Symmachiella dynata: one gene and its partner. Each later gene encodes a partner of the first gene's protein in a complex. Links are inferred from orthologs where the notes say so. Each region holds a gene or a part of one and is shown on either strand. Other genes may lie near its edges. The genes, in order: dnaX and holB.

Region 1 (14,830 bases):
GTCTTTGGCGGCCAACATCCGCTGCGCGATATAGCCGCCGCCACCCGGTTCCGCTCCGGGATACCACACGCTCCACCACTGCACGGAGAGTGGAATGACCAACAGCGTTATCAAAAGATCGCGACTGGCATCGGTGCTGAGGTCAAAGGGCGGCAGCATTGCCATTTTGTCTTGAACGTTGGGATGCGTGATCAATTTGGCCATGCCACCAATGTCAGCCTGTTGTAGAGCGACGATGGCGGCGCCGATGGATCCCACCATGGCGATGATGAATAGCAAGAAGTCCGTCAGCAACACCCCTTTCAGTCCGCCCATGGCGCTGAAGATCACGGCGACCGTAGCGGCAATCACAATCGTTTCGGCCGGATCCAAACCAAGCATCACATGGCCGATTTTGATTGCGGCCAAGGAGACATTGGCCATGATGATAATGTTGAAGAACACGCCCAAATACAACGCGCGAAAGCCCCGCAAAAACGCCGCCGGTTTTCCGCTGTAACGCAGTTCATAAAATTCCAAGTCGGTGGTAATCCCCGACCGCCGCCACAATTTGGCGTACACAAAAACCGTCAACATACCGGTCAGCAAAAACGCCCACCAGACCCAGTTGCCGGCGACACCGTTTTCTCGCACGATGTTCGTGACCAATCCCGGCGTGTCCGCCGCAAAGGTCGTTGCCACCATCGAGAATCCCAACAGCCACCACGGCATGTTGCGGCCGGAGAGGAAAAAATCCGCAGAGCTTTTGCCCGCTTGCCGGCTAACGACGGCTCCGATCACCAGGGAGATCGCGAAAAAACCAAAGATGATTGACCAGTCAATGAAATCCAGTTGCATCTTTTTCTCTATCCTTGTGGGCGGTGGTACGCCGTTTATCGTATGGCCCCCCCGGCGGAGCCGGGGGCTGAGGGAATTGAATCGATTTAACGTTGGTCGCTGAAACCTTTTTGGCCGGTTCGAAAGTCCGGATAACTGATCCAGACCGTTGGTTTCTCATCGCCTTGAGCCGACGGCCAGTTCGCATCATCGTAGCCGGTCGACGTCCAATCGTCACCCGGCTTGTCGCTGACTTTCCAGGACGAGTCAGAAAAAATCGGCGTCACCTGCCCATTTTTGCCAATCAATTCACCGTAAAGATGAAATCCGCCGCAGCGCTCCGGTCCGCCCGGTTCCAACTGACGGTTCTCCGTACCATAGGCATGTGCCTCGACGGCGATCACGTTTTTGCCCGGTTCCAGGTATGACTTGATGTCATACAGCTCTAGCAAATGCGGATTGACTGGAGCTGAAAAATTCCGCCGCGCGAACTGTTCGCCAATCTGTTTGCCGTTGACGAACAATTTCACATGCGTGTCCCCTTGCACTTGGATGCCGGCCAACTCGATGTCCTGCGGATCCACTTCAAACGTCTTACGGAACGACGCGTGTTGAACTTGTTCCTGCTTCTCGAATCCGTGCGGATGATAAATCCACTGCGACGCCGGCCGCGAATCAAATGCAAAGACACCCGCCTCGGCCCGCGTCGCCGTCTCATCCCAGGCTTTGATCAGCATGTCGTACTCATCGACGGCGAATTGCAGATTGTCCGGCTGATTCGTCCGCAACCACAATTCTTGAAACGTGTTTCGCAATGCCAACGTTTCATCACGCACCGCCCGGGCCTCGCGGGCGAACCGTTGTTTCGCAGCGGCAATTTGTTCCGGGGACGGGTCACTCGCAGCAAAGTCTCGCAAGCTGCGGACCAACAGTTGCCCGCGCACATAATTGCGGTGCATGCGGGCACAATATTCGTAATAGTCCAGGTCGCCCTTGCGGCGGGTAATCACCGGGCGTAGCGCAGCGATCAAGGCTTCGGCCACGCGAGCATCCTCGCGGACCCGCCAGAGATCTTGCTCGGAATGCGCCGTTTTGCTGGCGTCGGGTTTTCGTCCGCCATACTCATAACGCGGCGCAAAGGGATGCCGGAAGTAATCGACAATCGGTAACCCAAACGGCCACTTCTCCAACAACGCAAACACGGCCCGCAACGGCGTCGCCGTCCCCGGACCGTTGTGCAGCGTGAAAAACCGATTGTAAAAACTCTCCACATCGGTCGATTGTGGCGACCATGTGACCTCGGCTCCATAAGCGTAGCCGAAATAATTCATCTCTCGCAGATTCTTCGAGCCGAAGTCCCCCCAAGTCGACGTGAAGGAACCGAGCGCATTGTGCCGAATACCGTCCAGCGTGAAATTACGAATGTTGATCAGCGCCGCCGAAGTCGTGGGGAAAATCCGGCTCCAGTTGTTCAGGCCCGGGAGCACCATCAAGGGAAAATCATGTGCCGCCAATTTGTCGACGCTGTCGTAATGTTGCTTTGGACCGTACACCCAGTCCATCAGCACGATGTCTTTGGGAATCGCGTTTAAGATCACCGACGGGTCCTTACGATTCACGATCACGTCTCCGTACATGATCATCGTTTTATCGTGATCCTTAAACAGCTTGTTCAACCGGCGGTAGTGTTGTGCATGCACCAAGCCGCGACCATCCTTCTTGACCGCCGCCTCGGTTTTGCCGAATCCCAGGTCCCACGATTCGTCTAATCCAGCATGGAAATACTTGGAATCGAAGACGTCGATCAATTCCAGAAAGCAATTCTCCAAAAATTCAAAAGCCGCATCGTCCGTAGCAAAGGAGTGCGAACCGGGATATTCGCTAAAGGGCAACACCTCAGCGTTCATCAACAAGGTCCCTTGGTTGCCCAGCATTTCGAAGATGGGGATCAACTCGATGTGATACTGCTTGGCATACGCTTCCAGTTCGTTGATTTGATCCGCATCGAAAGCACCGCGACCGACGCCAATTGAGGGATATTTCTTGAAGCGGTAGTTGTCTTCCAAATAGATGAAGTAGGTATTCATCTTATATTGGGCGATGAAGCGGATGATCGCTTTGTAATTCTCCATCGTCGAGGCTTGTCCGTAAGCGGTCTCCTCCTGCACACCTCGCATTTTTAGGTGCGGCCAATCGTGAATCCGCACCGCCGGCAATGGCTTCTTCGCTCCTTGGACCTGCGCGATTTGCCGTAGACTCATCGTGCCGTACAACAGTCCCGGTTCATTTTCCGCAGCGATCACGATTCCCTGGTCGCTAATTCCCAGGACATACCCTTGCTCTTTTGTCTTGGCTGAAAACGACAAGCCGTGTTCCTGCATCAACTTGTTGACGAGTTGATTCGTACCCGGTTTGCCGATCACGATGCTATTTGGGCGAGACGTGTCCGGTGCGCCCAGCGGCAGTTGGAAGCCGTAGATCTCCTGGAGCGCAGTTCGCAAATCCTCGGCCGCGAACCGTTCCGCGTCGGTGGCGTCTTTGCCGAGCACCACTTGGGTTTCGCGGTTGATCGTAAAACTGCCGTTTTGCGATTCGACTTTTTGCGGCGTGGGGAGAATGCCGAAATTCTCTGCGGCGTGCGTCCGACCTGCGGCGGTCAGACCGATCACGAGTGTGATCCACACAACCCATTTTTGCGGCGACCTGTTACGCATCTGATGACCTCAGGAGTTGGAACGTCATGTTTCGCACGCAGCGTCGACGGGAGGAAACGACCTACCATACCCCACTCGACTGTCGCATCCAACCGAACAGACGTGCGTAGCGTGTGGAATACACAAACATATTAGCGCAGCCGCCATTTCTCCGCTCAGATCGCATGGAAATCGGGCGAACGTTGACTCGAAATGTGGCACTTGTCACGATTGACCGGTCGGCAATGCGATTCACGCGATCACTGTAAATAGTGTTTCTCTCATTTTGAAAACGAACCCGTGACACATCCCCGGTTTTATCTTCCCGCCAATTTGAACGGTCCGACGGCTGAATTGCTCGGTCCCGAAGCGCACCACTTGCACAATGTGCTGCGGTTGCAGCCGGGCGATGAGATTGAGCTGTTTGATGGCGATGGAACCGAAGCGACGGCGCGGGTCGAGTCGGCGAGCAAAAAACGAGTTGAGGTCTCGATCCTCTCGCGACAACCGGGAGCGGCGGAACTGCCGGCGCCTTTGATCCTGGCCACAGCTGTTCCCAAGGGGGACCGTTTTCGCTGGTTGGTGGAAAAGGCGACCGAATTGGGCGTGACGCGTTTGGTCCCTTTGCAAACCGAACGGAGCGTTGTTGATCCACGGGCGACGAAGTTGGAGAAAATGCGAGCGGCGGTCATCGCCGCCTCAAAACAATGTCGCCGCGCGCGATTGATGGAAATTACTCCACTCCAAAACTGGGCGGAGTTTTTAACATCGCTTCCCGCAGGCGATCCGTTGCTCATCGCTCATCCCGGCGGCACAGCATGGCGCGCGGATTGGGTGGCGGGTGAGCGGCCGACGACGATCTGCATTGGACCCGAAGGGGGCTTCTCCGAGGCTGAGATTTCACATGCGAATGCGCGCGCAACTTTGGTTGATCTCGGCCCGCGCATCTTGCGCATCGAAACTGCGGCATTGGCGCTGGTCGCGCTGTGCGGTGCGTCGCTGCGATCTTAAACCACGTCCTCACAACGCGCGGATCTCGCCGAATGGATCGCTCGACCGGCAGAAGATGCCGAACGGACCGTGATTTGTCCATCACGATTCGCCGAATCTCCCCATGAAGGCTATCGGGAATAATCGGACTATTCGTCAGAATTGACTGAAGTGACGCCGCCACGGTTCCGATAATACCATTGGCTGTCCGGAAAACCGGACTTCAGCCCGCGCAACAGCGATGCAAATCTTTTGAGTTTCTAGATGGATCTGGAACTCAAACCCGCATCGCAAAACGGCGCGTCGCCCGCAAGGGCGGTGGGGGGAAACGGATTAACAAAACCTCACAGTTGTCATGGAAAGACATTGAGATATGCGTCATCGACTGAGATTATTTACTGGTGAAGACGAAGGTACCGCCGTCGCCGAGCCAGGCATGACCGTCAAGTTGAGCGAGATCACCCATATCCTGGCTGAAGCTGTCCAAGCCGACCGCGCTTGGTTGCACGACTTCGACAACGACGAAGTCCAAATCTCCGCCGACTTATACGATGTCCTTTCCGCCTATTGGAATCTCCGCCCCAGCGCCTAATCGTCTCTTGATAAAGATAGGTGCCACCGGCGGCTTGTCCGCCAGTGCAAACGGACCCCGGGTGCAAACACGAATCGGCAGCCAGCCGTCAGTGTGACCCGGTCTCGACTGTTGTTAGAGATGGCAGCGGGCTGTGCGAGCCATTGGCTTTCCATTGCATTTTCCGCCTCTGGAGATGGTCGAGTGACACCGAAATTGTGGAATGTGGCACTCGTCGGCGGCGGATTGCTGCTGATCTTCGCCGGTATACAACAGTGGCGAACCAACCAGCAGCCCACGTACGTCGTCACGGAATTTCTTGAAGCGATCAAATCCAACGATCGTCCCACGGTTCTCCGTTTGATGACCCCCGAATTGCGCGAGCAGGTAGCGGTCGTGGCGGACGATTACGCATCGGCTTGGGCCCCGCCGCCGGCAAACGCTAGCGGAAACGGCGAGTTGACGTTTGATCTCAAATCGGTCCGCGTGCAAGGGGACACCGCCACCGCCGATTCGGTCTTTCGGCATGCCGGGATGCCGTTTGTCAATTCGCAAATCGAATTGCACCGCTCACCGACCGGATTGTGGAAAGTCGCCCGCGTCGACAATCGCGTCAACTTGGCTTGGAAAATGTTGGAAAACCAGCAGTTGACCGTCGAATTGCGGAATGCTCTGAAGGATCTTCCCGGCGCGCAAGTCGCCGAAGAACCCCAACCGCAACGCCGTTGGGAGTGATTGCCGCCGGCAATTGCCAATTCACTTGCGAATGCTGGTGGAGCAGACCGCTCGCTAATTTGTTGTTACCCCTTAGCAACTCAGCAGCGCGAACCGGTAGTTGCCTCGCAGCAGCGCAATCTGCCAATCGAGATGATCTTAAGTTGACGTTTCTTGGTTGATCGCTATTGACCGAGCCTGCGAAATGGCGAAAATCCGCCCTCTCTCCTCTCAACTTTCGTATCGATCATCTCTACACTTCTCTCAAAAACGGCGGCGAACTCTGCGCCGGCGCGAGCATTACGTTATGAATCAACCAACTCAAATTGTTTCTCTTGTCTTTCTTGCGGCTTGCTTGGGCGGATGTGGCACAACGCGGTGGTCCGATACCCCCCGTACCGCCACTGAACAACGCCTGATTTCCAATGCGATCGACGAATCGGTCAATAGTATCGACGTCAGTCCGCTAGCCCATCAAAAAGTCTTCTTCGACACCAGCAACATCGACGACAGTGTGCAACAAAAATACTTGATCAGTAGTTTGAAATATCACTTGCTGAGAAATGGTTGCTACGTGTTGGAGAAAAAAGAAGAAGCAGACTACGTTGTCGAAGCCCGCGCCGGTGTCATCGGGACGGATCACCACGACCTGTTAATCGGTATCCCCGAGTCATCGCTCGGAGCGGGCATCCCCGGCATGCCGGCGTCGCTGCCGGAAATGGCTTTGTACAAAAAAACCAACCAACTGGGTGAAGCAAAAATCGGACTGTTTGCTTATCACCGCACCGACGGCAACCTCGTCTGGAGTTCCGATACTAAAATCTCCAACAAGCTGGCCAAAAGCGTTTGGGCCATGGGCATCGGTCCTATGCAGCGCGATGGAACAGATGGTCCCATCCGCTGGGCGGGCGAAGCTCCTCCGCAGTTGCCCAAGCTAGCGATGCCCGCGCTTTCGGTCCCCCAATTCGCACGCAAGGATAAGCCGGAAACGCCTGAATACGAAATGCCGGAATTGGCGCCGCCCCCCTCTGAGCTGGATTCTGGAAAAGTTTCCATCCAGCCGGCCGGGAATGAAATTCCTGTTCTCAAATAAACCTGTTCGCATAGAAAACCGAGCGGTCCTAAAAATTCTAACGGCGCGGTATCCACGAGATTCCGCGCCGTTTTTCTGATTATTTCTGCCGCGACGTTGCTTGCGACGACGGGAATGCGACAATAAGGACGGACCGGGCACTGCAGTCGTGCCGGTTAACCTTTGAACCATTTCGTATCTCCCGTATGTCGTGACGATGCAAACACCCAATACCGAATACACAGTCCTGGCCCGTCGTTTTCGTCCGCAGACTTTCGACGAAGTTGTCGGCCAAGGCATGGTGGCACAGGCCCTGCGCAATGCCATTTCCAGTAGCCGTGTTGCGCACGCCTATTTGTTTACAGGCGCACGTGGCGTCGGCAAGACGTCGACGGCGCGGATTTTGGCCAAATCGCTCAACTGCCCAAACGTACAAGACGGCGACCCTTGCAATACCTGCGAAATCTGCCTGGGCATCTCCGCCGGGACCGACGTCGATGTGCTGGAAATCGATGGAGCGTCGAACCGCGGCATCGAGGATATCCGGTCGTTGCGGGCGAATGTGAACGTGAAATCGATGCGGACCCGTTATAAGGTCTACATCATCGACGAAGTCCACATGCTCACGCGGGAGGCGTTTAACGCACTGCTTAAGACGCTGGAAGAGCCGCCGCCGACCGTTAAATTCATCTTCTGCACGACCGAACCCAACAAGCTACCCGACACGATTCTCTCACGCTGCCAGCGGTTTGACTTTGGGACGATCGACACACCCAACATCAGCGTACGGCTCAAACAGATTGCCGAGGCCGAGGGGATTGCGGTTGAAGATGCCGCCGTCGAATTGATCGCACGTCGCGCGGCCGGGTCGATGCGGGACAGCCAATCGTTGTTCGACCAACTACTCGCCTTCGGCGGCGATCCGATTACCCCGGCCGACGTGCATCGTCTGTTTGGCACGGCCGACGATCAGCGGTTGGTGGAATTGTTTGAAGCAGTAATTTCCGGCGAGAAGGGAGCAGCGCTCCAGGCGTTCGACGCAGCCTTGGAAGAGGGGATTCAACTCGGTGAAGTCACGACGCAGTTGTTGGACTATCTTCGTGATCTGATGGTTTTAGCATCTGGGGCGGAGCAGGTCCGGCTCAGTTCGGTCTCCCCCGAATTGCGTCCCCAACTGATTGAACAGGCCAAACGGTGGGGCTTGGAGACCATCGTGGCTGCGATGGAGATCCTTTCGGAAGCCAAAGGCCGCATGCAGCGAGTCGCCTACGGACGCGCCTTGGCTGAATTGGCGCTGGTGCGGATGTCATTACTACAACACCTACACGACCTATCCGACCTAATCCGTCAGGTCAAATCGGGTGCGGTCAATCTCCCCGCCACGAATGGCGCAGCACCAACGCGGCAGCCACCGGCAGCGAATCGAACATCCGCGCCCCCACCTCAAAAAAAAATGGCCCCCCTCCCCACTGAGACTCCTTCAGCTGCGATTCCCGATCCAGAAACACGGCCAACGATCGATTTTCAAACAGGTTCGGAAGAGGAAATATGGGCGGAAGTCCTTACGAGGGTTCCGGATATGGTGAAAACCAATGTGCAACGGTCCTCGGGAATAGCAATTATCGGGCCAAACGCACTGGAAATATCCTTCCCTAAGAGCTATCATTTCAATCTCGAGTACTGCCAACGCCGCGACCAGATGGGGCGGTTGGAGGCTGCACTCGAAGAAGTTGTCGGGCGAAAGGTGGGAATTACCCTGAAATTGGCGGATGACCCATCCCCAGCCTCAATACCGGACGAGGAGAAGGCGTCACCAACAGGCACCAAACATCGGATTGATCCCGAAAATGATCCTTTGGTGAGGAAAGCCATGACCGTGTTCAATGCGACGGTGGTGAAGGTCGAAGAGCGTTGACCGCGGCACCTGATCAATGTGAAGGAAGCGAGTCCAATGTTAAAAGGTTTGGGAAACATAGCGTCGTTGATGAAAAACGCGCAGGAAATGCAATCGCGCATGAGCGCCATGCAAGAGAATCTGGGTAAAATCCGCGCCGAGGGAACTGCCGGTGGCGGGATGGTGACCGTGGAAGTCACTGGGAAACAACAAATCGTCAACTGTAAGATTGAACAATCGCTGATTGACGATGGCGACCGCGAAATGCTGGAAGACCTCATCGTGGCTGCCACAAATCAGGCGCTGAAAAAGGTGCAAGAAGCAACCGCGACCGAGATGGCCGGACTAACCGGTGATATGAATCTTCCCGGACTGGGTGACGCACTGTCGCAACTCGGTTTGGGGGGTGGAAATTCAGCGACTTAGTCCGCCATGGCGGCGATTGTTCAACCGCGTGAGATTCTTCCACATCCATGGTGTTCGGAAAACGCTCTCCGAGACTGCCGGTGGCTCGGATCAACGGCGCGGGTTTTAGGGATCGGCTCAGCTGGGGCCATTGGCCAGGGAATAATGGTGCGATTGTGAATCCGTATGGACCGGCGGTCGAAAACTTGATCGATCAATTCCAAGCCTTGCCTGGCATCGGCCGCAAATCGGCTGAGAGGTTGGCGCATTACATTTTGCAATGTTCCCCTGACGATGCCCTGCAACTGTCGCGCGCCATTGAGCAGGTCAAACAGACCGTGCGTCCCTGTTCCGTTTGTTTCAATTTAACGGATGAAGAGACTTGTAGCATCTGTTCTGATTCGCGGCGCGATCCCCAAGTGGTTTGTGTGGTGGAACTGCCTCGTGACTTGATGGCTGTCGAGGCTGCTGGCGTATTCGGCGGCCGCTACCACGTCCTGCAAGGCCGGATTTCTCCCTTGGAAGGAGTCGGGCCGGAACAACTAACCGTTGATGCTCTGATTCGTCGCGTGAAAGATACACCTGTAACGGAAATCGTGATGGCCACGAATCCTACACTCGAAGGGGACGGGACAGCTTTGTACCTCAGTAACGTTCTCGATGGCCTGCCGGTCAAAATCACTCGCCTGGCGCGGGGGATTGCCGCAGGAAGCGTGCTAGAGTTCTCTAACCGCGAAGTCCTGGCTGATGCCATGCGGGGCCGACAGCCTTTTTAATTTCATCGTCTTAAGTCAACGCCAACCACGGAAAACTTTGAGTTCGTCCCTCGCCGAAGCGATTCCAACATGCAACTGAATATTTCGCAACAGATGAAGATGAGCCAGCAAATGAAGCTGGCCCCGCGGATGATTCAGTCCATGGAAATCCTGCAGTTGCCGGTCATGGCGCTCAAGGAACGCATCGATCAAGAACTCTCCGAGAACATCTTGCTCGAGCAGGCGGTGCCCGACACCGCTGCCGACATGTCGGATTCCGAATTGCAGTTCGAACGGGACCGCGACCGCGACGACCGCGAGTCCGCCGACTTCGAACGCAAGGAACTCGTTGTCGACAACGACAAAAACAACGAAGCCGACTTCGAACGCTTGATGGAAATGTCGAAAGAATGGCCCGACCATTTTTCCTCGACCAACCCCTCAGCAAATCGAATCGACGATCTCAGCAGTAGCAAGCACGACACGATCACCAATATCGAGTCGCGCCCCGAATCGCTGCAAGAAAACCTGTTGGAGCAGTTCCACTTTTTTAATTGCTCTCCGGCTGTTCGCGAATTCGGCGAGTTCTTGATTCAAAATCTCGACGACAACGGCCGGTTGCCGGTCAACCCCCGCGGCACGCCGATCGTCGGGCAAAACGGCGCGCCGCACGATTCGCTGCAGGAGATGATCGAAGTCTACAGCGTGCGGATTTCTCCCGATGATGCGCAAACCGCGCTCTCATTGATTCAAAAACTCGAACCACGCGGAGTCGGCGCGCGGGATCTAAAAGAATGCCTGCTGCTGCAAATCGACGATGACACGCCTTACCGCGATGTGTTGATCGCCTTAATTACCTCGCATCTCGACGACCTGTATCAAAACCGGCTCCCGGTGATCGAACGGAAGACCGGCTATTCTCTGGATGTGATCAAAGAAGCTTGTGAGCAACTGAAGCATCTCAATCCTTGGCCTGGACGCGGCTTCGACGCTGCCCCCGCGCAAAGCATTGTGCCGGATGTCTACATCGAAAAAGATGACGACGGAAAATACACCATCCGACTGGAACGCGAATACACGCCCAACCTGACGATCAGCCGCAAGTACCAAGAACTACTCGCCGGCGATGCTGATGCGGCGACCAAGGAATACGTCAAACGCAAAATCAACGCGGCCCGCTGGATTATCGACGCTGTCGAGCAACGTTACTCCACGCTCAAACGCGTTTCGCAGGCCATTGTCGATCACCAGACGGAATTCCTCGACAAAGGCCCGGAGTATATTGTCCCGCTCAAAATGGAGCAGATTGCCGACGTGGTCGGCGTGCACGTCACGACCGTCTCTCGCGCCGTCGACGACAAATACATCCAAACCCCCCGTTCGATCATCCCACTCAAACGGTTCTTCGGCGGCGGAACGACGAACGCCGAAGGTGAGGAAGTCGCCTGGGATGTGATCCGCATCAAATTGCGTGAGATCGTCGACGCCGAAGACAAAAGCCGCCCGCTCAGCGACGACGCCCTGGTCGATGAATTAGCCAAACATGGCTACAAACTCGCCCGCCGCACGATCACCAAGTACCGCAAGGCAATGGACATCCCTTCGTCTAGACAGCGCCGCGAATACTAATTCTCGCTGGGATGCTGGTCTACTGTCGTTTGCAAAAAAAAACCTCACGCAAAGTCGCAAAGCTCGCAAAGAGATTTGCGATGTCAATGCGGTTAGCAGCGGTTTGATTCGCTCGAGCGCTATCTACTAAAGCAACTTTCGTTCAAAAACGATATCCGCGCCACGCAGCGTTCATTTCTGAATCGGTTTGTCCCGGTCCCTTCTTTGCACTGCAAACGGTCAAAGTTTGCGCGCCACACGCGCTGTGAAATCTTCCACCAATTCAATCCCCTTTTATTTTGTATCAAAAATTACACCGGTACGTGGTCTGGCACGGAACGCACAATGCGACGGCAAGCCGTCGGTTTGGGATGTTGCGGTTTCACACCCGTTAATCTGTGTTTTATCCGTGTTCAATCTGTGGCTAAGGAAATATCGCCCCGGTTGAGTCGCGGCCACAGGCTGCGCTCAGGCCTTGGCGGCTTTGCGTGAGTCTTTCTTTTCTGCAAATGGGAATACGTGCATCACGGCTTGATTCATGGGAACGTTACTCGTTTGATTTCCCGTTGCAATCTCATTAGGTTTGATAGGGAGGCGGTCCGCGCGTTGGCGGTGGAATTGGCCTGTGCTTGATGTCCCCCTGATGAGGATCCTACGTTGCAAACGACCCAATCCCTGTGGCAAAAATATGCCGTGCTGTTTCTCACCCTGTTGGCAGTTGTGGCTATTGCAAGTGCCGCAGTTGCTGCTGAGGAGAGCGTCGAGGAACAGATTCTGTTGGAGGACGGTTTCGCTGATCTGAAACCGGGGCAATTCTCCAGTCTGGTCGGCGCGCACACCGAATACCATTATCTGCCCGATAGTGCTCCCAAAGGGCATTGGAGCGTCACCTCTTTCACCTCGCGCATCAGTTCCCAGCGGGCGTGGAAGGTCTTTGAGCAGGACGGCGAAGCGGTTTTGGCCCAAATCTACGACAACGTCAAAACCAAGCATGCCCATCCCATGGTTGTTGCCGGTGACGAAGCTTGGCGGGATTATGCTTGCGAAGTCCGCTTTGTGCCCGAATCGGATCGCGACCAAAGCGGCGTCGTGTTTCGCTATCGCAATGATCGCTGTTATTACTTTTTCGGCGTCGATGGCGATCAGGCGATTCTGAAAATGGTCCGGCACGCGACCGCCTACCGCAAACCGTACGAAAAAATCCTTGCGTCCGAAAAATTTGACTGGAAACCGGGAGAACCACTCGTCGCCCGCATTCAAGTCGATGGTGAAAACATCAAAGCCCAATTTGTTGATAGCCCAACACTGACCGCGACCGATGCGACCTATGAATCCGGCAAGATCGGTTTGATGGCAGATGTGCCAACCCGTTTCCATCAGGTCAAAGTCACGACCACGGCAAATGAGCTGCAGCGCGTCGAAGACGCCATCGCCCAGCGCGAAGCGGAATTGCAAAAACTGCAGGCAGCGAATCCGCAACCGGTGGTCTGGAAGAAAATCCAAACCGAAGAATTCGGCGTTGGCCGCAATCTCCGTTTCGGCGACCTCAACAACGACGGTCAGGTCGACGTGTTGTTTGGACAAGTGCGGCATCATGGTCCCAAGGATCGCAACAGCGAATTGAGTTGTCTGACCGCCATGACGTTAGACGGTGAACAACTGTGGCAAGTTGGCGAACCCGATCCCTGGAAGGACCACCTCACCAACGATGTTGGATTTCAAATTCACGACCTGGATGGCGACGGCAAAGCTGAAGTCATTTACTGCATGAACATGGAAATCATCGTCGCCGACGGTACCACTGGAAAAACGCTCTACAAAGCCCCCACGCCAAAAACGCCGGCGACCACGAAGGCCCCCTACGACAAGTTTCCCCGCATTTTAGGCGATTCGCTCTACTTTTGCGATTTGCGGGGCACGGGCCACGACAGCGACATCATCATCAAAGACCGCTACCGGCATTTTTGGGCGCTGAATGATCGTTTAGAAATCATGTGGAGCGGAGAATGCAACACCGGGCATTATCCCATTGCCTACGACGTCGACGGAGATGGCCGCGATGAATTGGCCATCGGCTATAACCTATTCGATGGCGATGGCAAGCATCTGTGGTCATTGGACCACAAAGTCAAAGACCATGCCGACGGGATCGCCGTTGTTCGCTTCGGTGGTCCGGACGATGAGCCGCGGATCCTGTGTGCCGCTAGCGACGAAGGCATGTTCTTCGCCGACATGCAAGGTAACATCATCAAGCACCATTACCTCGGACACGTGCAAAACCCGGTCGTCGGCGATTTTCGCACCGACATGCCCGGCTTAGAAGCGGTCTCGATTAATTATTGGGGCAATCAGGGTATCGTGCATTACTATGATGCTCGCGGTGACATTTACAAAGACATCGAACCGTGCCAACACGGCAGTATGTGTTTACCGATCAATTGGACCGGTCAGCCTCCGGAATTTTTCGTCCTCTCACCCAACGTCCGCGAAGGCGGAATGTGGGACGGTTGGGGCCGCCGCGTTGTCAGGTTTCCCAACGACGGTCATCCCGACATGTGCAATGCGGTCTTGGATATCACTGGCGATTGCCGCGATGAAATCGTCGTCTGGGGTCCCAACGAACTGTGGGTCTACACACAAAGCAACAACCCACTCCCCGGAAAACTGTATAAGCCAACGCGTAATCCGCTCTACAATTATTCGAATTACCAAACAACAATCTCATTACCCGGCTGGTCTGAAAAATAGCGTAGCGGCGAAGAATACGCCTCATAACTTGGTGACAAGCCAGAACAAAAAGCGTCCCGGGAGGGCGAGGCTCCCGCCGAGCCGCGCGCGACCAATTCGTATTATTCGTCAAAAGATTTCGCAAATCACGCCCAATGAACCAATGCGGCTCAGCAGGAGCTTCGCCCTCCCGGAACGCGTCATGAGTAGGAGTCACTCGTGCTCGGTCGTGGGTCAGTGAATCACTCTAGCTTGGTTGCGGCAGGGCGGTGCTGAGTTAAAATCAGTTTGTCAGTGCGGGGATGTCTCCGCCCATGAAATCTGTCCCCTCGCATCGGCCCGCATCGTGCAAAAAAACTCTCCTCCGGAATCCTCCGAGGTTCGCAGCCTATTTTACGTCACGCTGACTGCAGTGGCGCTCACCGTGCTGTTCTGGCTGCCGCTTTGGGAAGGGGGTGGGTTGATCGGGGGGGATACGTATTCCTACTTCTTCCCGCAAAAAACCTTCTTCGCCGACAGCCTCGCTGCGGGCGAACTGGCCGCCTGGAACAATCGCACCGGCTTTGGTTATCCGGCCATCGCCGA
Region 2 (14,652 bases), 4.2 Mb from region 1 along the record:
TGCTTCAGAAAAATCGCCGGCCAGCAAATAGGCTTGCGCGAGGTGGTAGTACATCGATTTGTTGTTGGACGTTGATTTGACCGCGATTTTCAGGTCGTTAATCGCTGCGGTCGCGTCTCCTTGAATCATATGAATTGTCGCACGCGTGTCGAGGAATTCGGGCACCGGACCGCGAACCGCAATGGCTTCATTAATCAAATTCAGGGCTCTCTCGGTGTTTTGTTCATTGCCGGTACTCATGGCGAGCAACCAAGCGAGGTTGTTGTTCGCTAGCACATTTTTGGGATCTTGTTTGAGAATCAGATCATAAGCGGCGATGGCTTCGCTATCGAGTTCTTGGTAGTCCCGTAACGTGGCAAGCTGCAGCTTGAGGGGAATCGAGTTTGGGTCTTGGGCCACGGCCTGGTCCACACTTTGGGCGACACGACGAACCTCTTCAGGCGTAGCGAACCCAGTGCGTAGTAGCGCGACTTTCAAGGCAATCAATTGGGCAACAGGGATACTGCCGTCATCAAGTTGGTCACAAATCTCGAGTGCTTCAGAAATGCGTTTCTGTCGGCCATAAAAGCTAGCCAGGGCAAATTTGGCAGTTGGTTTTCGCGACAGTTGTACATAGTCGCGGTAGATTTCTTCAGCTTTCTTGATGACAGCTTCGTTGGCAGCGGAAATTTCCTCGCCTGCCAGGGTCTCCAATATTTTAGCGATCGCTAATGTTTCTTCGGCGAATAAATCTCCCCGTGCGACGACCTTGCCTGTGAACGCAGCGGCGAGACGGGCGGCTTCTGCCGGCTTTTTATCTTTGTAAAGTTCGCGGGCGTTTTTCAGCACCTCGGGAGCTTGGCGATCGTCTGTTGACTTTACGAATTTTTCGAAGACGTCAAGCAATTCTTCGGTCGGCTGGGGATCGGCCTTGTAGAGTGTGCCGATCTGCATGGCTAAATCGAGGTCGTACTTGGGGGGCGGATGGTTGTCTAAAAAGTCTGTGAGCTCCTGCACAGCAGCTTCTGTATCATCGTTGGCCATTTCCATACGGGCTTTGATCATGGCCAACGTCATCGAACCGGGCGCGATTTGCTCCAACCGTGAAATGAAGGGAGCGGCATCTCGTTGTTGGTTTTGGCTGATCAATCCATCAATGTATTCGGCAAGGTATTTTTCCGAATCCGGGGCGGCATCTACCAAATTGAGCAGTTGACTTTTAGCAGCATCCCAGTTGCCGCGCATCTGGTACAGCTTGGCCAAGACGAATCGTTCCTGCAGATTCATTTGACCAGCGGCATCAATTTCGTTGAGAATTTCAATCACTTGTTTTTGTGCGTCTTGCGTAGCATGGCGATTCAAGATTTCCATTTTGACGCGCAAATCTCTGAGATCGTGTGACTCGACGAGGTTTTCATCGATAAGCTTCACAGCATTTAAGCTTTCCTGGTAGACGTTTGTCGTCCCTAGTAGTAATGCTTTTCGTCGGCGGGCGGATTTGACGAATGGTTCGTCAAATTCCGATTTGCGCTTGAGGATTTTGTCCAGGTAGATCAACGCCTTTTCACGTTGTCCGGTTTTTGCATACAGATTGGCGGCGACGCTGTATAAGCTTGGGTTTTTCTCGTCGATAGAGAGGGCCGTGTTAACGGCTTGTTCGGCAGCCTCGGCATTTTTCAGGCTGACGTAGTAGTCAATCATTTCGCCCAGCAGAATGCTATCGGTGGGGCGTTGGCTGAGTGCGGCTTCGTATTCGCTGGTCGCTAAGTCCAGGTTTCCGACGGCGCGATACATTCTGGCTAACAGTGCATGATTGTCTTCACTGCCCAGGTTGGTTTTTGCTTTCTCGACTTCCAGCACCGCATCCTCGCGGCGGTTGGCCTCCAGCAGGTAAGCGATCAGTGCCAGACGTGCTTTGGGATCCTGAGGAGCGATTTCAACCGCTTTGCGGAAATGCGGCTCGATTTCAGTGTCTTTGTCGACGCGTTTTTTGCTGCGCGCCTCCATCAGATTGATTTGCCCGATGCGGAGGTGATAATTGGCGTTGTTCTCCTGGTCGGGTGAGATTTTCTTGAGGAGGTCAATGGCGTCAGCATAGTCCCCGAGTTGCATGAACGCCTGTGCTCCGTATGCTCCCAGGCGGTTGCCCGAGCCGGACCCGTTACCCGGCGTGAGCACTTCGGGTTTGCGGATTTGTACGCGATTGACGATTCTGCGAATCTCATCGTTCCGGTTGTATTTAGAAAGCAACGGAATGAGTTGATCCAAGACGAGGGAGTTGTACTCGCCCAGGTCGACGGCAATCAAAAAGTTATCAATAGCTGCTTGTTCATTGCCCAAAGCAAGTTCCACGCGTCCCAATACGGCTAGGATTTCGGTGTCTCGCGGCTGCTTGCTCTTGGCGGCGAGTAACAATTTTCGAACGCGCTGCAGTTGCGCAATAAGTTTCTCATCAGTTACAGTCATCTGTTGATTGGTCAATTGCCGTTGCTGGAATTCAATTTCAAGCAACATCGCGTTCGCTTCAGCAAAATCACCATTCGGTCCGCCGGCGCCTTCAATTTTGCGGATTTCTGCGGCGATGTGCTTCGCATCTTTGAGTAGACCCTCGTATTGAGTACGCAGTTCAGCCAACTTGTCAGCCGGGAGGTCGGGTTGAACATTGCTGAGCAGAAACTTGGATTCGGTTAGTACCAATTGCAACAAGAACTGTTGGAACTCCAAGTTGAATGGTTTGGTGTCAACGATTTTTTGCCAATAGTTGCGCGTGTTCTCGATGGATCCGAGGCTTAGATTGGCCATACCGAGACCTCTCCAAAGCTGGATTTTCTCCTCGTCGCTCATGTCGCCCAGGTCGTCTCCCAAAGCGTTGATTTGCTTGAGGGCTTCGGCCTTGTCTTCATCATCAGCGTGCAGAAGAGCTATTGCGTTGGCACGCGTTGCGAGCAGGACGGGGGTGGGGCCGAATATTGCATCCGCTTCGTCTAAGATTTTTAGGGCTTCAGCCTGTGTGCTTCGTTTCTTCTCTTCATCCTTATCCAGCGACCCTCGCAGGAATTGCACACTCGCCAATTCCGACCAGTACGTCGGTTCCTCGGGTTGTTGCTCGATGGCCTCGCGGAGCAATGTCTCGGCTTCATTGAGCGCTAGCTTGGCTTGTTCAGGTTTGGTGTCGCTCAATTCCGAAACATTGTTTTTATAAGTATGAACATACGCCGTTTTTACGGTGGTCCAATCCGGCGAGAATTTGCGGCCCGTTTTATCAAGCAGGTCGAGAATTCTAGTCATCTGTTTACGAACCGCATCCCATTTGCGGCTCTGTACGGGACGATTCTGCATTTGATGGATGTAAAGTCGAGCGAGCTGAGACGCGACTCCATCCACAGACATACTTGTCAGGTTCAAATCCTCAATCGCCTCGTCGGCACGTCCGGCCCGCGCCAAGGCGTTGGCAAGTTGGACTCGTACCGCAATCATCAGTGGATTGAGTTCCTTGGCGCGTTCCAAGGCACGCAGTTGCAATTGCAAATTGCCGGTTTGGCCATAAGCGGTGGCCAACATCATGTTGATTCTGAGAGAGAGAAGATTGTTATCCAGCAATTCTTCTCGCGCTTCGACCAAAGCAGGAATCGCTTTCCCCCAGTCCTGTTGTTCGTAGAGCTGCAGAGCCTGCAGAAAATCGACGTGACTGCCGGGAGCATTACGTTCTTTTAAAGAGGTGAAGGCGTCTTCTAATTCTTGGTTCTTACCGGCGGAATCGGGACCTTCCTCCCAATACTTGGCCAGGATCATTTGTTCGGCCAATTCCAACCGCAAACGTAATTCTTCGTTCGTTGGGAATCGCAGTCCCTCGGGGATTTGGGCCAAACCATCTTTGAGGTATTGAATCGGAGCCGTAAGGTCCCGTTCAGCGAGCGGTTTTGAAAATTGTAACGACTGTTGGTTTTTCGACAGCAATAAGTAGCTGGTCAGGTTGGATGGTTGGCGCTCAAGGACCGTGGTGGCGAATTGGTGCGCCTTTTCCCGGTATTTCTTTGCGGTCTCGCGGTCTCCATGTTCGTTGGCATACCTGGCGGAGGTTGAGTAAATTCTTGAGGCAACCAGAAACGGTTCGATTTCCTTCTCCGGGGAATCGATTGTCTCGTCGATACTTTGCTCGGGTTGCGCGATCAAGGATTCCAGTTGCTTGACTGAATCTTCGATGTCGTTTCTGGCTTTCTCCAGGTCGGCATCGCGGAGTGCGTCGTTGTCAGCTGTTTCGCTACTTTCTTGTTCCAGGACGGCTCTGGTGAAAAAGGCCTGATAGGCAGGCTTGCCGTTTGCCACCATTTTTTCACCAAGCCGTGCGATTACTTCGTCGACGGTCACTCCCGTTCTTCCAGAAGGATCATACCCCTGGTAAGGGACTTCGCGCGGGTGATCTCGGATGACCAAGATCAGGTTTTTGTAAGCCTCGACCATACTGGGGTCCAGCGCGATGGCCTCGTCAAATGCGCTGGCGGCTTGTTTCCATTCTTGTAGTTGGGCGGCACAAATTCCGGCCCACAATTTTAATTCCGCGTCATTGTCATTTTCGCTGTTTTCATCATTTTTGAGCTCATCGTTGAGTTCTTCGATGTCCTTCGCAGCGATTTTGATCAGGCTGGTTTCTCTCGTCAAAGCTCCGACATTCATGGCCACTTTAATGGAGCGGCGGCGGAGAGCTTGGTATTGTTCGGCAACTTCATCTGTCGCGGTACCCGCTTCAATCGCGGATTCCAATTTGCGCAGAGCTGCATTGATACGCTCGTGCACTTTCCGTCGGGAACCGGGGGCGGTTTGGAATTCATCAGAGGACTTGGCGTACAGCAACCAAGCTTCGTGATCTTCTGTTTCCAGTTGCAGGTACTGCCCGAGGTAACGGATCGCATCTCGGCGTTTTTGTGCAGCTTGTTTTTCCAGCTTTTCCAGTTTCTCGCCTTCGGCCGACTGCGCGGCGGTTTCGTCAGCCTTTGCCTCGTCCAACAAGCGGACGGCGCGGTCATATAGGTCGCTTGCGTTTCGGTCGACCATCACACCGTGCACGAGATGAATCACGGTCCCTGAAACCAACAGCGCAACCGCCAAGATCAAAACCAGTCGTCCATTGACACGTCCATGACGTGTCTGGTGCGAAGTCGATTCAATTCCGAGAATTTGAGTTTTCATTTGCAGTCCAACCTGGCTTGAATTTGTTGCCGACATGCGGCCGTTTTTTTGAAGGGATCTCTCTGGTGATTCGCATCATTCGAATTCGAGCGGTCCGTCAACAGTCTCTGCCCCGTTTATGACTCGTGCCCCATTGATTCTTCTTAGTACTACTGTGTGCAGTCAGAAATCGGTGGATGAGTCCCCAGCATATTTTCTGTTCAATGAAAAAAAACGTGCGAGAACCGGTTTGGCCCCTCCATTGGCCATGCGGAAATGCGTTGACATTCCGCAACATCCCATCACGATCAGGGAGTTCCACACAATGCGTGCAAACCGCATTCGCTGTTGTTCCATGCGTCCAGCCAGTATTGACGGTACGCAGGAGACGTTCCTGGCAGTTCAGGGAACATCTCTTATGGACAATGTAGCGGCCAAATCCTTGAGCGTCCTCAAGGTAACGACTCTCTGGACAATTCACAGCGCGAAATTCACCGATTTTTTCGGAGATACGGGTCATTCCCGATTTTACGCCCCTCCTGGCAGCATGCGGCAACTAGGCTGACATTCTTGCACGGTCATCGCTGACGTGTCGCTTCATACAGTACAATTCCGGCCGCGACAGCTGCGTTGAGCGAACCGATTTCTCCTTGCAGCGGAATTCGCACGAACCCGTCGCAAACCGCTTGGACCTCGGAGGAAATTCCGGTTCCCTCATTACCGATGACCAACCCGATCGGGCCGGACAAATCGTGCTTGAAAATCGGTTCGACCGCCTTTTCACTCGCTCCATAGACCAAGATTCCCTGCGTTTGCAGAAGTTGAATCATGGTCGCCACATCTGCAGATTGCACAATGGGTACGCGGTTGACTGCGCCGACGGAACTTCGCGCCACCAGACTGTTGACCGTCGCTTGGCGGTGTTTTCCAACAACGATTGCCGAAGCGCCAAACACCTCAGCCGAGCGGATCACCGCACCAAAATTGTAGGCGTCCTGCATCGCGTCTAAAATTAAATAGAGCGGGTTCTTTGCCGGATTTTGTAAGACCTCTTCGGCCGCCTTGTAAGGGAAAATCCCCATCTTGGCGAGATAACCTTGGTGGTCCTTGGTTTTGGCCAATTGGGTCAAGCGGGTAGCTGTTTCCACGATTACCGGGACATGGTGACGGTCGGCGAGGCTTTGCAATCGCGACAGTTCTTCCTCGCCCAAGCGGTCGGCCAAATGGATTTCGTGAATGGGCCATCGATTGGCTTCGAGCGTTTGCCGTACGAGGTGCCGTCCCCATAGCCAACAGCGTTGATGATTGCCCAACAACGCGTCTCGCCGTTTTTTTGCAGCTGCCACTGCGGTCCCTTTCCAAGCGATGGCTACTCTGCCAGCTGACCAGTATTGCTCTGCAGCGAGTCTCAGTTTTTTACGGTGTGAGCCGTTTGCTGATTTCGCCAAGAACGTTGTCGAGTTGCGATCGGACTTCGCTCGTGGCGGGATAAACGACGCGGCCCCGTTGGTCGTTTGTGATGGCCACAACATCGAATTCACCATTACGGCGTCTTAGGGGCATCACATAGGAGTTTCCGGTTGACAGATTGGAGATTTCAGAGAGTCCGACGACGGTGAGTTCCTTATCGGGAAATACGCCGTACATCGTTTCGGCAACACTCACGCGGCCGGTGGCTGAATCAGCGACGTTGCCGATGATTACCAAGTCCGCGTCAGCAAATTGGCGGCGGTTGAGCGTGATGGGATTGGAACTCAGCCCGGCTAAGGCCAACAGACCGGCGATCCAGACGACCCACACGGTTATGCCAACGACCAATCTTGTTTTTGAACGCGGCAAAACAGCGGATTGTTCTTCCATGACTTCCGGCGGCGACGATGCAGCGTCTTGTTTTTGAGCCGCCTGGCGGCGATGTCGTGACAACGTGCTTTCCTTCCCTGCGACGCACGATTCGAAAATTGGTGGCTGATGAGCAACTTTCGGGATCGGAAAAATATCAATTCAAGTGCTAGCGGTCGCTGCTGCGGGGTTTTTGCAACAGTGCGATCTTGCCGCAGTGGAGCCCTGGTTCGCCAAGAGGCATTGGCATTCTCATGGTGAGGCGACGCTATCTTGCCGCTGAGAAACAAGCTGCGATCTCCCAGCGGGAGCACCGTTAGTTGGGGGAGAAGGCGCGGCTGACATCGATGATGTATTGGTCGTCGAATGCTTCCTCGAAATCGAAGACGTTGCAAAAATCCTCTAAGCGATCATCGTCGGTTTTCTTCATGTCTCCGCTTTCGATCAATTCGAAGACAATTTTCCCGAAATCTTCTGTCGTATAGATTCCCCAGCTATTAAAGACAGTGCGGGCCAACATGCCGAACTGTTCTTGAGCGTATTGGCGAATGCCATTGACTAATTCCTGTCCGGAGATATGGGCCTCCGCTTCGGAATAATGGACGCCCGCCGCAGGGGGATGGCGAAACAGGTTTTGCGAATACCGCAAGGCTGGGAAAATGAACCGATACGCATTGGAATCGTAACGGCGTCTGATCGTTGTATTTGATGTCGTTGTCATGGCTTGCGTAGTACACTTCCGTTCCCGGTTTCACGGCGAGTTGTTATTGCTGTGAACTTTGGCCGGGCGATGTTTTCGGAGACTCTTTATTTACGCGAAATCCCAAGTCCGCAGACTTTCCAAACAAACGCTGTCCTTATTGCCGCTGCGACGACTGGTGCTGATGCAGGGGTTCATCACTTTGATGAATTCGAACGGCAAGTTTCGCCGATTGTCTGTGGCGGCGTGCCTGTTCATCATAACCGGACAGGGGATGCAATTTGAATGCAAATCTTGACATTTTCTTAAGATACCCTGGCAGGTACGAAGAATCCGCCTCATGGTTTTCGAGGTCCCCCGAGACCTCCAGCAGTTCCCAGACGTTCAGGTTTCAGGTTTGCAAGTCCGTTGTCTCACCTCAAACAATGACGAGGCTGCTGAGCGACTCTGCATGGATGCAGCAAACTTCTATTCGGCCGGCTTGACCGTCTCGGCCGATTTGGAGCGTTTGACGACTGTCACGATCTCACTTTCGTCAACGATAATGCGGCGTTGGTCTTCATATTGAATTAACAGTTTCCTGGCTAAGATTTCTTGCCGTAACACCTTGCCCTGTCCTTGTTTAGTGACGACCATGTTTCCGACAGCGGGCAACTCCCGGCGGATTTCCTGATACGTATCGTATTCGTACCGCAGGCAGCATTTGAGCCGTCCGCAGCGGCCGGAAATCTTTGTTGGGTCCAAAGTGGCTCGTTGAACCTTGGCCATTTTCATGGAAACCGGCGGCATCTGGGTGAGATGCGTATTGCAACAGACCGGTTTGCCGCAGTCGCCGTAGTCGGCAAGCAACTTCGCTTCATCGCGAACACCGATTTGCCGCATTTCGATCCGGGTGTGGAATTTCTTTGCCAGCGCTTTGACCAACTCCCGGAAATCGACTCGCTTTTCTGCCAAGTAGAAAAAGACGATCCGTTCTCCGCCGAGCACGTGCTCAACATCGATGAGTTCCATTTGCAGTTTGCGCTCGCGGATCATTTCCGCGCAGTCGTGGAATTCAATTCGCTCTTTTTCGTGCAACTCTCCGCTGGATTGCTCGTCCTCAAGAGTGGCAATGCGGACAATATGGCCTTTCGTTTCGGAGGAGGGCAAAAACTTAACGGCGCGTTCCGTTGCTTCGCAAAGGACCTCGCCCAATTCCATTCCCCGGTCGCTACGGACGACCACGGAATCTCCGCGGGCATAGGTTTGCGGCCCTTTTACCGAAAAGGGGGCGACGTGGCGGATTAACCCATAGCGAACGACGTAACGACTCGGCATGGTGATCTCGATAGATATGTATATGTTTCAATATGAAGCCGTCGCTGTCAGCCATGCCTCGCTTGTCCCGAGGCATTCAAGTGGCGGCGTCTATTGAAATTTGTGGAAAGGCAAAAATCCCAACGGGCATTATAGGCCCATCGCTGCGGCAATTGCCATCGTGGCAACAAATGCCGGGATTATCGGCTACTGGAGGCGTTCCGGTGGTCGGGGGAAGTGTGCTTTATGTTCAGGCAGACGTTTTTGCCGTACGGCCGATTCGGCCCAGGTCGTCGAACAGCGCTTCGATGCACAGTCCGACCGACATACTGCGATCCAAGTGCATTTGCGCAGTCACGGCGCGTTCGATGGCGGCACCGATCACTTCAGCCCGTTCCGGGTCGATTTCGGAAACCTCTGCAAGCGAGTGGCGGTAGTACTCCATGCAAAACCGGATTATCCAAGCGGCCCGTTGTCGTTGTGCCGCCGTGTCTGAACCAGCCGCTTCGATGCATTCCATGACCTGGGCAGCTGTATTCACGCTGTGAAATCGTTCTGATGCGAGTGCGGCAAACAATGTCCGCCGTTGCTCCAGAAGTTCAGCGTCTCCCAATTGCGCTGCAGTCGCCAAACTGCCGTCGCTCAGCGCGGCAATTTCAGCGGCGACCTCGGGCGAGTCGGTGATGCCGTTTGCCAAGATTAAGTCCGCCACATCCTCGGCGGTGAGGGGGGCAAAACGAATGGTTTGGCAGCGTGAGCGAATCGTAGGCAATAGCCGCTCGACATTGGTGGCGATCAGCAGGATCAATGAACCGTGCGGGGGTTCCTCCAAGGTCTTTAGAAAGGCGTTGGCAGCTGCATCGTTCATTTTGTCGGCGTCATCGATGACGGCGATTTTACGGTCGGCCGACATTGGCTTGAGGGACAAGTCGTGGCAGAGGCCTTCCTTGCCGCGATTCTCCTTAGGGCCGATAAACTGTTCGATCAGCAGTTCGCGTTTCTCCGGCAGCAGTTGCACGCGAGAAAAATCGGGGTGCGCGCCGCTAGCCATTTGTTTGCAAGACGGGCAGGTTCCGCAGGGATCCAGGTCCGTGTGGGAGTGGGTCTGACAAAAGAGCGCCTGCGCCAACGTTGTCGCGAAGGTCTGTTTGCCAACCCCTTCAGGCCCCACAAACAGATACGCCTGTCCCAGCCGGCCGCGCGATAGCGTACGGCGAAACATTTCGATCTGCTGTGTATGTCCGCGTAGTTGTTCCCAGCCCATCACCCTGCCGTCCTTCGTGACCGCAGGCCTCGCAATCGGAATTCAGAGCGAAAGGTCGCGGCGTCTGCGGTATTAAATTTCAATCGCAGAGAGTATCACGTCGAGATAGCGGGAACAACTGGCGCTGGAGTGGGACAATCGTCTGTCGTGGGGAAACAATCATCGGGTGGCAGCGATTGCCAACGGCAATGGGTCTGCCGTAGGCACAAGACGGGTGCAATTTCAGCTGTCCCGATGAATGAGACTCTGCTTGTTAACGGAGCGCGGAAATTGCGGCTTCTTGCGGGCTGTGCCCGCCCCGATTGCTGCGCCATCGCGGCCACCCTCTCCCAATTCTATGCCTATCGAATACAGGGTTGGTTGCTCTGGGAGAGAGGGGGGCATGTTGTCCGGCGGGTTTATTTCCGTGACATGTACATCGCTGGGGCATCGATGATCCAGGGGGTGGACCAGGTGCGGCCGTCGTTGGCGTTGCAGACGTCGAAGAAGTAGGTGTTGAACCGCACGCACCTGTAGTCGTGGTAGTTGTGCGAGGCGATGTGGTCGGCGGGGGTGAGGTTTTCGACGCCCGGTTTTGCGTAGTAGTGAATCCGCCCATCGGGAGTGAAGGACATTCCAATCGTCCACCAGCCGGTTTGTTTGATTTGCGGACCGGTGTAGTCGTAGCCCCGTTCATCGGCGCGAATGATGAAGTAGGCGGAGTCTTCTTTGTAGCCGCTGGTTTTGCTGTTGAATTGAATGAACATACCGGGATAGAGCGTTTCGCTTTCCGTTCCGCCGCTAAACCGGGAACGGAAACCAAAGAATCCTCGTTTACGAGAACCGCCCCGCGTGGAACGTTGTGCGAGGACACTGGCGCGAAATCCGAATGAGGTTCCGGTGCGGTTTTCCCATTTGTCGAACTCGGGGATGTAGAGTCGGACCACCACGTTGGGGGACCAGGCGACCGGTACAAATCCGCCTAAGGCATTCGTCACGTCGACCAACAGGTCGTCCTGTTGCCATTTGCGTGATGAGTAACCGGGGATGCCGGAGTTCAGCGTTTGCATCAACATCGCGCCGGTGCTGCCGGGAAGTCCGCCTGCCGGGGGCGTGACACGTTTGATGACGTCGGGCTGTCCGCGTTTGAGACTTTCAAACCATTTGTTGTTGTTGGACTTCCCAGAGGGATACCGGGTTTGTTTGTCGATGTTGCTGCTGCTCTTGGGGAAATTGTGTGTGAAGACCCATTCGGTATCTTCAAAGTCGTCACTGGCTTTCGCCTGGAAAGTGCCGGTTCCGGGGACAACTTGAGCCGACGCAGTTCCGCAAAGAACCGTAACCGTCAACGCCGAACAAAGAGTCGCCGCGAGCGACTTGGCAATCGAAATTCGCATGGTATCCATCCCAAAACTCAAATGGCGGTTATATACATTTTCCCCGAAAGAGAGCGTGGGCGCTCTCTTAGCACTCCTCTGAAATATCGGAATAGTAAACGGGAGAGCGTAAAGGATGTTTGTCGGCATAATCGTGTTTGTCGGAACCAGACGATCGTGCGCGGAAAACTTTGACATTCGCGTCCTCTGACTTAGAGGACCGCTGCGATTTCCCGATTTGCGAAACCGGAGAAAAAAGTTGTGGATTTTCAGATTGACCACTAGTAGCATGCGGATAGTGCGTTGTCCCAATGAGACCCGCCGGTTTGTTTTCGCCTCGCTTGGGGAATTATTTCATGTCGATTACGGTGCGCTGCCCGTGCGGTAAAGCCTATAAGGTGGCTGATAAACTTGCCGGCAAAAAAATCAAATGCAAGGCGTGCGAAAAGGTGTTGGCGATTCCGCGTCCGGTTGCCAAAACGAAACGGGATGGGATATCCAGCGACGACGATTCGGGGTTTTTGGACGTGGATCTGGATGCGGAGTATTCGCAGATGGCGGCGGTCAAACGCGCGCGTCCCAAACAAAGCGAATCTGAAAGCCAATTTGCCGATCCCTTCGAAAGGCGCGGTTTGGCAGCTGCCGGCCTCGATGTCTCCCAGAATAAAGAGCCTCGCTTTTTTATTCCGTCCATGCCCCGCGTTGAAAAAGTTGTCAGCAAACTGATCCCCTTGATGGGCGTCGCTTTGGGTCTGTTGATGATGTTGGGCACCTACCTGCTTTTTGTGTATTACAGATTATTCTGGCCGTTTCTAGGGGCTGCGGGCATCATTGTGGCGATCGTCAGCCTGAATTTGCTCTTCAAGGAAGAAGATGAGGTAGAAGCAGAGCCAGAGGCAGATTAACCCGCCCCAGATCAACGGCGCCTGCGCTTACCTGCCGACCTCAACCGGCAGATCCGCTCTTACTATCGTTTGGGAAGAATAGAGACATGACCATTTCCGTACCTTGCTCGTGCGGCAAGTCTTATAAAGTTGCCGACAAACTTGTCGGTAAGAAATTCAAATGCAAGGCGTGCGACAAGGTGTTGGCCATACCCCGACCGGCGGCGCGAAAGAAAGCGAAAACGGCCAAGTCGGATGAGGACTCCGATTTTTTGGACATGGATCTCGATTCCGAGTTTTCCCAGATGGCAGCTGTTGAGCGGCCGCGGTCGAACGATGACGACGATGAGTGGGACGTCACCCAGCAGCGCGATTATCGATTTGCTAACGGCGATCCGAATAGTGCGGAACCGCTTCAACGTTCTCATCAACAGGGGATGGGAGTCGAACAAACGGCGGCGATTGTGTTGGGGGTCCTGGCGATTTGCATTGGCATCGGTCTGATTGGCAGCGGGATTTACTTGCGGGTCAACCACGGTTGGCGAATCCGCGGCTTCATTGGTCTGGGGATTACGTCTCTAGTCAGCGGCGTGGGTTTTTTGGTCAAAGGGTTGTGAAGAGAACTAGGGCAGGCTCCCGCCTGCCGTGAATTACACTCGACGTGAATCGCTGAGTTGCGGCAGGCGGGAGCCTGCCCTACGGGTTAGACGTTGCTGCGATCTAGAGAATGCGCCCTCCCGGGAGGGTGGTCTTTTAGATGCGAAACTTCTCTTGGAGACTTTCCAACTTTGCCGAATCATGTGGGTGGCCGCAGTCGCAATCGTCATTGAGGTCACTATACCGGACCGCTAAGCAGACGTTACAACGGCCGCAACATCGGCAATAGGGCACTTGGCAAGTCGCGCACAAACGAACCTCTTTCGACCGTTTAGTCCCGCATCCCGGACAGCGTCCGCAACCCGGGCAGGTTTGCGTCGTTGCGGCGATCACTGTTGAGCAGCCAGGGCAATGAATCATTTTGGATGTCGACATGGGTTGAATGGGGTGGTTGATCTTTGTAGCACGTGGGTCCGCTCAACCTGAATCAGCAAAGCGGGTCCATTTGAAATAGGCGATGGTGATGGCGATCCACGTCCAATCGTCGTCGTCAGAAAAGATCATTAACGCGCTTGGCCGACAAGTCCGGACGTGGAAAGCGAAGGATCGTCGAACAGCAATGCGCGTCCATCCGAAAGTCTGTTGTACTTGTAGGAGCGGGACTTCGACGTTTCGGGTGAGCAGCGTTTCACCTGCGAACAGCAGCCTCGGTCCGCGACGTAGACGAAATTGTTCGGCTTGCCCCTGTTGGAATACCAAGTCAGTTTGAGGAGCACGCATCAAACAAAAGTCGCGTAACCGCGTTCGCCACGTCCGGTTCGATTGCGGCTTGATTTCGAAGCGCGCCGAACGCTTTTCGCCCGTTGTTGCATGTCGGATGAGATAACACGGAAATCGTTTGTCATTCGCATCGATTTCGCTCCAACATTCGAATTCCGTTCTACCGTCCCGTTCAAATCCAACGCGATCAAACCCGACGTTTGATTGCCAGCCGAGCTTGGGAGCATTGGTGACGAGGTGATAACGCTTCATGGACACATTGTGCCGCCGGACTACGTCGAAGGCAACAACAATCGTTCAATCGGCGCGCCTTCACACAGTGCCAAGGGGCGGCCGATGGGGGTGATGACTTCTTGGGCGTATTCGACGCCGAGCACGGCGAGGATGGTGGCGTATAAATCGGGGACTTCGATCGGGTCGACGGGATCTTTTTTTGCGCCGGTGGGGTCTGTTTCGCCAATCACTACGCCGCTGCGCAATCCACCGCCGCCGAGAAGTGCGGAAAAGCCAGTCGGCCAGTGGTCGCGGCCGTCGAGGGGGTTGATGTTGGGCGTGCGGCCGAATTCGCCAATGCACAAGACGACGGTCGATTCCAGTAGATCACGCTGGCGAAGATCGGTCAGCAGCATGGCCAGCGCCGGGTCGAGGATCGCCGCGTTTTCTTGGTGGCCGTCGAAGTTATTGGCGTGCGTGTCGAACCCGTCGAGCGTGACCTGCACCGCTTTGACACCGGTCTCGACCAACCGCCGCGCCATCAAGCAGCCTTGACCGAAAGAGGTCTCGCCATAAGCG

What was found.
Region 2: the proteins of dnaX (region 1) and holB are in contact, whole or in part, in a cryo-EM structure (PDB 8GIZ), measured with the Escherichia coli proteins. The link is inferred for Symmachiella dynata from one-to-one orthologs.

The regions. Positions count from the first base shown.
Region 1 is NZ_CP036276.1:5,635,837-5,650,666, reverse strand. What follows is about bases 6,465-9,422. They hold dnaX (DNA polymerase III subunit gamma/tau), read left to right. Parts: upstream 6,465-7,073; coding sequence 7,074-8,771; downstream 8,772-9,422. Other genes in these bases: recR (recombination mediator RecR), read left to right, coding at 9,332-9,422; Mal52_RS21280 (YbaB/EbfC family nucleoid-associated protein), read left to right, coding at 8,808-9,176; Mal52_RS21290 (DUF6655 family protein), read left to right, coding at 6,465-6,877. In the rest of the region: Mal52_RS21315 (sodium:solute symporter family protein), read right to left, coding at 1-837; Mal52_RS21310 (glycoside hydrolase family 20 zincin-like fold domain-containing protein), read right to left, coding at 924-3,530; Mal52_RS21305 (16S rRNA (uracil(1498)-N(3))-methyltransferase), read left to right, coding at 3,810-4,520; Mal52_RS21300 (hypothetical protein), read left to right, coding at 4,873-5,091; Mal52_RS21295 (hypothetical protein), read left to right, coding at 5,275-5,805; more of Mal52_RS21290, read left to right, coding at 6,092-6,464; more of recR, read left to right, coding at 9,423-9,931; rpoN (RNA polymerase factor sigma-54), read left to right, coding at 10,001-11,539; Mal52_RS21265 (hypothetical protein), read left to right, coding at 12,176-14,266; Mal52_RS21260 (glycosyltransferase family protein), read left to right, coding at 14,592-14,830. UniProt on the Escherichia coli protein: Part of the beta sliding clamp loading complex, which hydrolyzes ATP to load the beta clamp onto primed DNA to form the DNA replication pre-initiation complex.
Region 2 is NZ_CP036276.1:1,474,196-1,488,847, forward strand. Bases 8,238-11,017 are described here. They hold holB (DNA polymerase III subunit delta'), read right to left. Parts: upstream 10,245-11,017; coding sequence 9,231-10,244; downstream 8,238-9,230. Other genes in these bases: Mal52_RS05610 (PSP1 domain-containing protein), read right to left, coding at 8,238-9,001; Mal52_RS05620 (hypothetical protein), read right to left, coding at 10,643-11,017. In the rest of the region: Mal52_RS05595 (tetratricopeptide repeat protein), read right to left, coding at 1-5,166; 23S rRNA (guanosine(2251)-2'-O)-methyltransferase RlmB, read right to left, coding at 5,724-6,491; Mal52_RS29590 (hypothetical protein), read right to left, coding at 6,562-7,068; Mal52_RS05605 (Minf_1886 family protein), read right to left, coding at 7,301-7,705; more of Mal52_RS05610, read right to left, coding at 8,153-8,237; more of Mal52_RS05620, read right to left, coding at 11,018-11,620; Mal52_RS05625 (hypothetical protein), read left to right, coding at 11,956-12,504; Mal52_RS05630 (hypothetical protein), read left to right, coding at 12,591-13,100; Mal52_RS05635 (hypothetical protein), read right to left, coding at 13,558-14,112; Mal52_RS05640 (DUF1501 domain-containing protein), read right to left, coding at 14,133-14,652. UniProt on the Escherichia coli protein: Part of the beta sliding clamp loading complex, which hydrolyzes ATP to load the beta clamp onto primed DNA to form the DNA replication pre-initiation complex.